Regions from separate parts of the Pseudomonas sp. FA-1 genome, predicted to be linked through region 2. Evidence: predicted binding sites of a transcription regulator. Region 2 holds the regulator's gene; the other holds the start of a gene.
The links. Region 2 encodes sigma-54, which starts transcription at its own class of promoters, with help from an activator protein. Its sites were predicted from a motif close to ANTGGCATNNANNTTGCTNT; they were not measured.

Region 1 (5,664 bases), on a different contig from region 2:
GGCCCATCGCAGGCTCCGCCAGCTCCTACACGTCATCGCCACCTTGAGCACGGCGGCAAACCTGTGGGAGCGGGCTTGCCCCGCGATGGAGTTGCATGCACTGCCGTGATCAGGAACCAGGCCGATACTGCAGCGCTTCGGCCAGGTGCGCACGGCCAATGCGCTCCACCTGCTCAAGGTCAGCCAGCGTGCGGGCCACCTTGAGCAGGCGATGGGCTGCGCGCAACGACAAGGTCAAACGCTCGCAGGCACCCTCCAGCCAGGCCTGGTCGGCAGGCTCCAGCACGCAATGGCGGCGCAGGCCATTGAGGTCGAGAAAGGCATTGGCGCACCCTTGACGGCGTTGCTGCAGCTCGCGGGCCTCGGCCACCAGGCGGGCGACGCTGGCGCTGGAATCGCCGCTGGGGTCGTTGGTCAGCACCGTGCTTTCCCGTGCCACGGTCAGATGCAGGTCGATGCGGTCGAGCAGGGGGCCGGAAAGCTTGTTGCGGTAGCGCTGGATCTGTTCGGTGCTGCAGCGGCAGCGCCCGGTAGGGTCGCCCAGGTAGCCGCACGGGCAGGGATTCATCGCAGCCACCAACTGGAAGCGCGCCGGGAAGCGGACCCGGTCCTTGGCCCGCGCCACCACGATCTCGCCGGACTCCAAGGGTTCGCGAAGTACTTCGAGTACACGCCGCTCAAACTCTGGCAGTTCATCCAGAAACAGCACGCCATGGTGCGCCAGGGTGATCTCTCCTGGTTGCGGCCGGCTACCCCCGCCCACCAGGGCCGGTCCTGACGCTGAGTGATGAGGGTGTCGGAAAGGCCTCTGTGGCCAGCAGTCCAGCGGCTTATGGCCGCTGACCGACTGGATCGCCGCCACTTCCAGGGCTTCGCGTTCATCCAGTGGGGGAAGCAACCCGGGCAGGCGGCTGGCGAGCAATGTCTTGCCGGTACCTGGCGGGCCTGTAAAAAGCAGGTTATGGGCTCCCGCCGCCGCCACCAACAGCGCACGCTTGGCTGCGGCCTGGCCTTGTACTTCGCTGAGATCGGGATAGGGCCGGCTGCGCAGCAGCAAACCGTTGGCCGCGTAAGGTGGCAGGGGCACCTGGCCGTTGAGGTGGGCGACCAGCTCCAGTAGATGGCCCACCGCATAGACCACCAGGCCGCTCGCCAGGCTCGCCTCTTCCGCATTCTCCTTCGGCACGACCAACGCTCGCCCGGCCTCCCGGGCCGCCAGCGCCGCCGGCAAGACGCCCTGTACCGGGCGCAACCCACCCGACAAGGCCAGCTCACCGATGCACTCGATCTCGCTCAAAGCCGCCACTGGTACCTGGCCATTGGCCGCGAGGATGCCCAGGGCGATGGCCAGGTCGTAACGGCCGCCGTCCTTGGGCAGGTCGGCGGGCGCGAGGTTCTGGGTGATGCGTCGGTTGGGGTAGTCCAACCCGGAATTGACGATGGCGCTGCGCACCCGGTCCTTGCTTTCCTTGACCGTGGCTTCGGGCAGCCCGACCAGGGTCAGGGTTGGGAGGCCGTTGGCCAGGTGGGTTTCGACGCTGACAGCGGGCGCCAGTACTCCGACCTGGGCGCGGCTGTGGACGAGGGCGAGGGACATGGACACTCCGTGGTCGCTTGTGGGGAACCGCTTCCTGCGGTTTGGCAAGCATAGAGCGCCTGGGGAAAGGCTATCGGGAAAGAGTGCGTCGGGGTTTTGCAGCGAACCGGGTCAAGGCCAGGGGCCGCTGTACGGCCCTTCGCGGGTGAGCCCGCACCCATAGGGAGCGGCGGTCGTTATTCCTGGGCAGGCGGCGCGACCCGAGCCTCCAGCTCGGCCAGTTGCTTCTCCAGCGCCTCTAGGCGGGCGCGGGTGCGCGCCAGGACGACCATCTGGCTGTCGAATTCGTCCCGGCTGACCAGGTCCAGCTTGCTGAAGGCACCTTGCATCAGGACCTTGAACTGGCTTTCCAGTTCGGCGCGGGGTTGGGCGGTGTCGCCGCTGAACAGGCGGGAGGCCTGGTCGCTCAGGGCGTCGAGGAAGGCTTTTGGCGCGAGCATGTTGGGCTGTCCGCTGAATCAATGAGAAGGCGGGCAGTGTAACACGCGCCCCGGCGGGGCTCGCGCTGCACAGGTTTTGCGCAATACGCCAGGCCAGCATGCACCATAATTGTGCGCGTTTTGCCTGATAGCGATTGGCCCAGCACTCGGATTTACAGTAACTCTTTGTTTTTTATGGCTTTGTTCGAGCTGGCAAGGTTTCTGCTAAGACCTCTGCGAGCCATGCACTGATGCAGTTCCTTGAACCAGGCAGCGCGCATGCGATGCCAGATGCCGCCGACGGCGCGTTACAAAGCCAGGCGCTGCGCTTAGACTTGAGACGGGTTTGTTTTCCTGGGGCAAGTCCACCAAATCGGGAGAAGTTTCATGAAGCTAGTCACTGCCATCATCAAGCCGTTCAAGCTGGACGACGTGCGCGAGTCGCTGTCGGAAATCGGCGTGCAGGGCATCACCGTGACCGAAGTCAAAGGCTTCGGTCGGCAGAAAGGCCATACCGAGCTGTACCGCGGTGCCGAGTACGTGGTCGATTTCCTGCCCAAGGTGAAGATCGACGTCGCCATCGACGACAAGGATCTTGACCGGGTCATCGAAGCCATCACCAAGGCGGCCAACACCGGCAAGATCGGTGACGGCAAGATCTTCGTGGTCAATCTGGAGCAGGCCATTCGCATCCGTACCGGCGAAACCGATACCGACGCGATCTAAGCACCACAGCCTCACCAAACCCAACGCCCCAGGAGAAAACAACATGACTCTGCGCAAGATCGCAGGGCTAGGAGCCCTATTGTCCCTCGTAATGCCCGGCCTGGCCCTGGCAGAGGACGCTGCCCCGGCGCTGAACTCCGGTGACACCGCCTGGATGCTCACCGCCACGGCGCTGGTGCTGTTCATGACCATTCCGGGCCTGGCGCTGTTCTACGGCGGCATGGTGCGCTCGAAGAACGTGCTGTCGGTGATGATGCAATGCTTCGCCATCACCGGCCTGATGAGCATTCTCTGGGTCATCTATGGCTACAGCCTGGCATTCGATACCTCCGGTATGGAAAAAGGCGTGGTCAACCTCAATTCCTTCGTCGGCGGCTTTTCCAAGGCGTTCCTCAGCGGTGTCACGCCTCAGAGCCTGACCTCGGCTGCCGCGCTGTTCCCCGAAGCGGTGTTCATCACCTTCCAGATGACCTTCGCCATCATCACCCCGGCGCTGATCGTCGGTGCTTTCGCCGAGCGCATGAAGTTCTCTGCGATGCTGGTGTTCATGGGCGTGTGGTTCACCTTGGTCTACGCACCGATCGCCCATATGGTCTGGAGCGGTGACGGTGCACTGATGTGGGACTGGGGCGTACTGGACTTCGCCGGTGGCACCGTGGTGCACATCAACGCTGGTATCGCAGGCCTGGTCTGCTGCCTGGTGCTGGGCAAGCGCAAGGGCTACCCGACCACGCCGATGGCCCCGCACAACCTGGGCTATACCCTGATGGGCGCCGCGATGCTGTGGATCGGCTGGTTCGGTTTCAACGCAGGTTCCGCCGCCGCCGCCAACGGCACCGCCGGCATGGCCATGCTGGTCACCCAGATCGCCACCGCCGCCGCGGCACTGGGCTGGATGTTCGCCGAATGGATCGGCCACGGCAAACCGAGTGCCCTGGGCATCGCCTCGGGTGTGGTCGCCGGCCTTGTGGCCATCACGCCGGCTGCCGGTACCGTTGGCCCGATGGGCGCGCTGGTGATCGGCCTGGCTTCGGGCGTGATCTGCTATTTCTGCGCCACCAGCCTCAAGCGCAAGCTCGGCTACGACGACTCTCTGGATGCCTTCGGCGTGCATGGGGTCGGCGGTATCGTCGGTGCCATCCTCACCGGCGTATTCGCAGCGCCTGCCCTGGGCGGCTTTGGTGCGGTCGAAGACATCGGCGCGCAGGTCTGGGTGCAGACCAAGGGCGTGCTGTTCACCGTGGTCTACACCGCCATTGCCACCTACGTGATCCTCAAGGTGCTCGATGGCTTGATGGGGCTGCGAGTCAATGACGAAGAAGAGTCGGTCGGCCTCGACCTGGCTCAGCACAACGAACGCGGCTACAACCTGTAACCGCAACGCGGTAGAAAATCGCCCGGTTCGCCGGGCTTTTTTTTGCCTGGAATTCGCTGTTTAGCGTAGGGCAAACGGTTTACCCGGCACGTTCGTGACATTCGTAAAAAACTTACAGGTTGCCAGGCGTTCAGGGAGCTTTGCTTTTTTCACGAGCGCGCTAGAATGCGCGCCGAAGGGTGTTCGATGAGCTGTCCACACTCTTCTCAACCCTTTGCTAGGCTTGCAATAGCGCATGGCCAGCAGGTAATTGCCGGCGCTTTTTTCCGGCCGATGGCTCGATGATTTTTCAGGCACTGCCAGGAGCAGGGCCTGCAGGGCGGCAGTCTCCCATCAGGAGATGGATGCCCGGGCAGTGGCCAACCCACGGCCAGTTGAATTTTCACTGGTGGACGCCGGTCTACGGCTCCATTGGTCTATAACTAACCTGCTTTTCGCAAGTCATGAGGTAGAACATGAGCGACGACGATCTGGAAAATGACGACCTCGAAGTAGGCGACGAAGACGAGGCCGATGAGGGCCTTGAAGCTGCAGCCGACGACGGCGTGGAAGATGCCGGCGAAGACGACAGCCCCGCACCTGCCGCCAAGGGCAAATCCAAGGCAGCGGTCTCGGTAGACGAGATGCCGAGCATGGAGGCCAAGCAGAAGGAGCGCGATGCGCTGGCCAAGGCCATGGAAGAATTCCTTGCACGTGGTGGCAAGGTTCAAGAGGTCGAAGCCAACGTGGTCGCCGATCCGCCCAAGAAGCCGGACAACAAGTACGGCAGCCGCCCTATCTGAGTGGCTGGATGCAAGAAAGCCCGCCGTCGCTGCGGGCTTTTTTGTGGCTGGCGATCCGGTGGGGCCGGCAATGATTCTGTGGAGATTACCTAGCCCTTCGGGCTGAGCTGTCGCGCAGCGTACACGTGGTTAGTGCTGCCCCTGTGGGAGCGGCCTTGTGCCGCGGTCAAGGCGAAGCCCTTGCCAGGCGACGGTGATATCGGGTCGGGCCTAATCGGGGGACAAGCCCGCTCCCACAGATCCGTTCACCGCCAGCGGGTCAGGATGTCCGGCAACTGGGAAAGCCGTTGGATCTCGGCATCCGGCGCCTGCTCGCCCGCCCAGGCCTTGCCCTGGGGGTTGAACCACACCGCCCGTAGCCCTGCGCGCTGGGCGCCGGCGATGTCATCACCGGGGTGGTCGCCGATGTGCACAGCCGCACTGGCCTCCACCTCGCCACGGCGCAGGGCTTCAAGAAACGGTGCCGGGTCCGGCTTGCCGATGCCCAGGTCCTCGGCGCACAAGGCGAACCGGAAATAGTCCGCCAGCCCCAGGCGACGCACATCGGCGTTGCCATTGGTGACCACGCCGAGGATGTACTGGTGACGCAGAATCTCCAGCACCGGTTGCACCTCGGGGAATACCTCGACCTGGTGACGGGCATGGAGGAACACCTCGAACCCTTCGTTGGCCAGTTCCTGGGCCTGTTTTGCGCTGTAGCCGACTTCTTCCAGGGCATGGAACAGCACTCGGCGGCGCAGGGCGCTGATCCGGTGCTTGAGGCCA
Region 2 (5,664 bases):
CTACTCGCCTTCGTCGAAGTAGTTGTTGATCAATTCGACCAGGGCATCCATGGCCTCGGTGTCCTGCTCGCCCTCGGTCATCAGGTGTACCTGGGTACCTTTGCCTGCGGCGAGCATCATCACCGCCATGATGCTCTTGCCATCGACCAGCTTGTCCGGCGCACGCCCGACCCTGACCTGGCAGGGGAAGCGGCCGGCCACGCCGACGAACTTGGCCGCCGCCCGGGCATGCAGGCCAAGCTTGTTGATGATGGTGATTTCGCGGGCGGGCATCGTGGGGCGGATATCCTTGGGCTAGAGGTCGCGGTGGCGAACCTGGACGTTTTTCAGGGATTGTTGCAGCAACTGGCCCAAGCGCTCGGTCAGGTACACGGAACGATGGTGCCCACCGGTGCAGCCGATGGCGATGGTGACATACGCACGGTTGCTGGCGGCGAAGCGGGGCAGCCATTTGAGCAGGTAGCTGGAGATATCCTGGAACATCTCCTCGACATCCGGTTGGGTGGCCAGGTAGTCGATCACCGGCTGGTCCAGCCCGGAATGCTCGCGCAACTCCGGCTTCCAGTACGGGTTGGGCAGGCAGCGTACGTCGAACACCAGATCGGCGTCCACGGGCATGCCGCGCTTGAAACCGAAGGACTCGACCAGGAACGCGGTGCCGGGCTCGGGCTGGTTGAGCAGGCGCAGCTTGATCGAGTCCCTCAGCTGATAGAGGTTCAGGTTGGTGGTGTCGATCTTCAGGTCGGCCAGGTCGGAGATCGGGCCGAGCAGCTCGCTTTCGACCCGGATCGCCTCTGCCAGGGAGCGATTGGCGTTGGTCAGCGGGTGGCGCCGGCGGGTCTCGGAGAAGCGCTTGAGCAGCGTCTCCTCGTCGGCGTCCAGGTACAGCACATCACATTGGATATGCCGGCTTCGGGCCTCTTCGAGCAGGTCGGGAAAGCGGGTCAGGTGGCTGGGCAGGTTGCGCGCGTCGATGGAGACGGCCACCTTCGGTTGCAACAGCTCGGTATTGATCAGTGCGTTTTCGGCCAGTTGCGGCAACAACCCGGCGGGCAGGTTGTCGATGCAGTAATAGCCGTTGTCTTCCAGGACATCGAGGGCGGTACTTTTGCCGGAGCCGGACCGGCCGCTGACGATGATCAGGCGCATGTTAGTGCTCGTTCTGTGCGTCCAGGACTACCTGGTACAGGGCCTCGCTGCTGTCGGCGGCACGCAGGCGATCGCGGACCTCCTTGCGATCGAGCATGCTGGCGATCTGGCGCAGCAGTTCAAGGTGGGCATCGGTGGCAGCCTCGGGCACCAACAGGACGAACAGCAGGTCCACGGGCGCGCCATCGATGGCGTCGTAGTCGATGGGAGCATCCAGGTGCAGCAGGGCGCTGACGGGCGCCGTGCAGCCTTCGAGCCGGCAGTGAGGGATGGCGATGCCATTGCCGAAGCCGGTGGAGCCCAGTTTCTCGCGGGCAACCAGCTTTTCGAAGACGTCTTGCATCTCCAGTTCGGGAATTTGCTCGGCGATCAGGTTGGCGACCTTTTCCAGGGCGCGCTTCTTACTGCCGCCCGGCACGTTCACGAGGGAACGGCCGGGGGTCAGGATGGTTTCAAGTCGGATCATGGATGAGAGGGATCAGCGGGCGGCTGCACCTTGCAGCAGGCTTTGCTGTTTTTCCTTGTGTTTTTTCAGTTGGCGGTCGAGCTTGTCAGCCAGGGCATCGATCGCTGCATACATGTCTTGGTGTTCGGCGTTGGCAACCACTTCTCCGCCGGGAATCTGGAGCGTGGCCTCGACCTTCTGCTGCAGTTTCTCGACTTTCATGATCACCGTTACGTTGGTGATCTTGTCGAAATGTCCTTCCACCCGGGCGAGCTTCTCGAGTACGTACTCACGCAGTGGTTGGGTGACTTCTACATGCTGTCCACTGATGTTGACTTGCATACAGCTTCTCCTTTGTTGCCCGTGCATAAAGGGCAGGTATTGCACCTGCCACTGAAACGCTATGGCACAGCCAGGGGCTACATCAGTCGCTTGCGCTCGCTCGACGGTGCGATGCCGAGGGACTCGCGGTACTTGGCGACGGTGCGACGGGCTACCTGGATGCCTTGTGCCTCCAGTAAACCAGCGATCTTGCTGTCACTCAATGGCTTTTTCTGATTTTCCGCCGCAACCAGTTTCTTGATGATCGCGCGGATCGCCGTAGACGAGCATTCACCGCCTTCGGCGGTACTCACATGGCTCGAGAAAAAGTATTTCAATTCATAGATACCACGCGGGGTATGCATGTATTTCTGCGTGGTGACCCGGGAAATGGTCGATTCGTGCATGCCCACCGCCTCGGCGATGTCGTGCAGTACCAATGGCTTCATCGCTTCGTCGCCCTGGTCGAGGAAGCCGCGTTGGTGCTCGACGATCTGGGTGGCGACCTTCATCAGCGTCTCGTTGCGGCTCTGCAGACTCTTGATGAACCAGCGTGCCTCCTGCAACTGGTTGCGCATGAAGGTATTGTCGGCGCTGGTGTCGGCGCGGCGGACGAAACCTGCGTACTGCGGGTTGACTCGCAGGCGCGGGATCGCTTCCTGGTTGAGCTCCACCAGCCAGCGGTCGTTGTCCTTGCGCACGATGACGTCGGGTACCACGTATTCCGGCTCGCTGGACTCGATCTGCGAGCCCGGGCGTGGGTTGAGGCTCTGTACCAGCTCGATGACCTGGCGCAGTTCATCTTCCTTGAGCTTCATGCGGCGCATCAGCTGGCTGTAGTCGCGGCTGCCGAGCAGGTCGATGAAGTCGGTGACCAGGCGCTGGGCTTCGGCCATCCATGGGGTGTCGGCCGGCAGCTGGCGCAGTTGCAGCAGCAGGCATTCGCCGAGGTTGCGTGCGCCGATGCCGGCAGGCTCGAACTGCTGGATGCGGTGCAGTACGGCTTCCACTTCATCCAGCTCGATATCCAGCTCCGGGTCGAAGCCTGCGCAGATTTCCTCGAGGCTGTCCTCCAGGTAGCCCTGGCCGTTGATGCTGTCGATCAGGGTCACGGCGATGAGCCGGTCGGTGTCGGACATCGGTGCCAGGTTCAACTGCCACAGCAGGTGGCTTTGCAGGCTCTCGCCGGTGGAGGTGCGGGTGGTGAAGTCCCACTCGTCGTCATCGCTGGCCGGCAGGCTGCTGGCGCTGGTCTGGTAGATGTCCTCCCAGGCCGTGTCGACGGGCAGTTCGTTGGGGATGCGTTCGTTCCATTCGCCTTCTTCCAGGGTTTCGGCGTTGGCCGTGCTTTCCTGGAAGCTGTTGTCCTGGGCTTCGGCGACCGGCTTGCTCTCGGCGTTGTCGGCCATGGGGTCGCTGTTGTCGAAGTCGTCGCCGTCTTCCTGACGTTCGAGCATCGGATTGGATTCCAGCGCTTCCTGAATTTCCTGTTGAAGGTCCAGGGTGGAGAGCTGGAGCAGACGGATGGCCTGTTGCAACTGCGGTGTCATCGTCAGTTGCTGGCCCATTTTTAGGACGAGCGATGGTTTCATGGCTGGGGCTTAATACCTTGTTCGCCGGCGCGCATGCGCCATCCACTACACGAAGGGCGCCGGGGCGCCAATTTTAAGCAAGTTATATGCCTGAAATTGTAGCGTTTGCCTAGAGCACTGCAACCTTTGCGGCAGTGCTCCAGGCAGACTCCGGGCTCAGAGTCGGAACTCGTGGCCCAGGTAGACCTCCTTGACCAAGTCATTGGCCAGGATGGTCTCGGCATCGCCTTCGGCGATCAGTTGTCCATCGTTGACGATGTAGGCGGTCTCGCAGATATCGAGCGTCTCGCGGACGTTGTGGTCGGTGATCAGCACACCGATGCCCTTGGCCTTGAGATGATGGATGATTTGCTTGATATCGCCCACGGAAATCGGGTCGACGCCGGCGAAGGGTTCGTCCAGCAGGATGAACTTCGGCGCGGTGGCCAATGCTCGTGCGATCTCGACGCGGCGGCGTTCGCCACCGGAGAGGCTCATGCCGAGATTGTCACGGATGTGGCTGATGTGGAACTCCTGCAGCAGGCTTTCCAGCTCCTTGCGGCGGCCGTCGCGGTCGAGGTCCTTGCGGGTCTCGAGGATGGCCATGATGTTGTCGGCCACCGACAGTTTGCGGAAGATCGACGCTTCCTGGGGCAGGTAGCCGATGCCGGCGCGGGCGCGGCCGTGCATGGGCTGGTGGCTGACGTCCAGGTTGTCGATCAGCACGCGGCCCTGGTCGGCGCGGACCAGGCCGACGATCATGTAGAAGCAGGTGGTCTTGCCGGCGCCGTTGGGGCCGAGCAGGCCAACGATCTGGCCGCTGTCGATCGACAGGCTGACGTCGCGGACGACCTGGCGGCCCTTGTAGCTCTTGGCCAGGTGCTGGGCTTTGAGGGTTGCCATTTACTCGGCCTTCTTCTTCGGCTGAATCACCATGTCGATGCGCTGACGGGGTGAAGTCACATTGCCACCACGACCGGCGGTAGCCACCTGGGTCTTGGTGTTGTAGACGATCTTCTCGCCTTCGGTGGTGTTGCCTTCGTTCTCGACCTTGGCGCGGTCGGTGAGGATCACCAGGTCCTTCTGCGCCTGGTACTGGATGGTCACGGCCCAGCCTTTCATCTTGTCGGGCTTGGCGGCGCTCTGCTGCTGCTCGAAGTACGCCAGGTTGCCCACCGAGGTGACCACGTCGATATCGCCGGAGGCGGCGCGCGTGATGGTCACGGTGTTGCCTTTGATCATCATCGAGCCCTGGGTGATGATCACGTCGCCGGTATAGGTGGCTACGCCTTGCTTGTCGTCCAGGTGAGCGTTGTCGGCCTGGATGCGGATAGGCTGGTCACGATCGTTGGGCAGGGCCAAGGCGCTCGCGCTTCCCAGTGCCGCGCTCAGGCTGAGCAAAAAGGGGAGGGTTTTAACGAGCCTCATACTGTCCTCTTACGTTGGACAGCAGGTCCATCCTGCCGTCTTTCAAATACGCTTTCATTCCTTTGCCCGTAGTGGTCCCACCGGCGCCGTCGATTCTAACGGCTTGCTCGGTCTGCGCATATTGCTTCTGCGGGAACACGGTCATGCGGGACGTGGTGACGATCATTTCGCGCTGCTTTTCATCGGTACGGGCCACGCGGACCTTCTCGATGAGCTCGACCTCGGTGCCGTCCGGGTTGACCTCGGCGCGCTCGCTCTGCACGTGCCACGGGTACTGGGTACCGCGGTACAGGTGCAGGTCGGGCTTGGTCAGCAGGGAGACTTCGCTGGCCTTGAGGTGCTCGACCTTGTCGGCAGTCATCTCGTACTGCATCTTGCCGTCTGGCATGAACTGCACGCTGTGGGCGTTGATCGCGTAGTAGTCGATGGCGCTTTCGTCGACCTGGGCCACGGGCTTGTCGAGGAAGCTCTCGGGGCTGATGTTCCAGTAGCCGACCGCCACCAGCAGTGCGGCGATCGCACCGAGCAGCACGATATTTCGGGCTTTCTTGCTGAACATGTGCGGCCTTAGAGGTAGTTGGTGTTGGCAGCGTCCAGGTTGCCCTGGGCCTGCATGATCAATTCACAGAATTCGCGGGCTGCGCCTTCGCCGCCACGCGCCTGGGTCACGCCATGGGCGTGCTGACGAACGAACGGTGCGGCGCTGGCCACTGCCATGCCCAGGCCCACGCGGCGGATCACCGGCAGGTC

Region 1: the regulator sigma-54 is predicted to act here: its motif matches at 2,226-2,245, upstream of glnK (P-II family nitrogen regulator).

Annotation. Positions count from the first base shown of each region.
Region 1 is NZ_JBWXTH010000001.1:571,418-577,081, reverse strand. Features, by position in the region: gene AC1MHZ_RS02655 (YifB family Mg chelatase-like AAA ATPase) at 110-1,597, opposite strand; gene AC1MHZ_RS02650 (accessory factor UbiK family protein) at 1,774-2,037, opposite strand; gene glnK (P-II family nitrogen regulator) at 2,404-2,742, shown strand; gene AC1MHZ_RS02640 (ammonium transporter) at 2,786-4,117, shown strand; gene sutA (transcriptional regulator SutA) at 4,573-4,899, shown strand; gene AC1MHZ_RS02630 (HAD family hydrolase) at 5,145-5,664, opposite strand, start outside.
Region 2 is NZ_JBWXTH010000002.1:346,290-351,953, reverse strand. Features, by position in the region: gene AC1MHZ_RS05640 (HPr family phosphocarrier protein) at 1-273, opposite strand; gene rapZ (RNase adapter RapZ) at 295-1,149, opposite strand; gene ptsN (PTS IIA-like nitrogen regulatory protein PtsN) at 1,151-1,615, opposite strand; gene hpf (ribosome hibernation-promoting factor, HPF/YfiA family) at 1,628-1,936, opposite strand; gene AC1MHZ_RS05620 (RNA polymerase factor sigma-54) at 2,014-3,507, opposite strand; gene lptB (LPS export ABC transporter ATP-binding protein) at 3,664-4,389, opposite strand; gene lptA (lipopolysaccharide transport periplasmic protein LptA) at 4,390-4,914, opposite strand; gene lptC (LPS export ABC transporter periplasmic protein LptC) at 4,901-5,473, opposite strand; gene AC1MHZ_RS05600 (KdsC family phosphatase) at 5,482-5,664, opposite strand, start outside.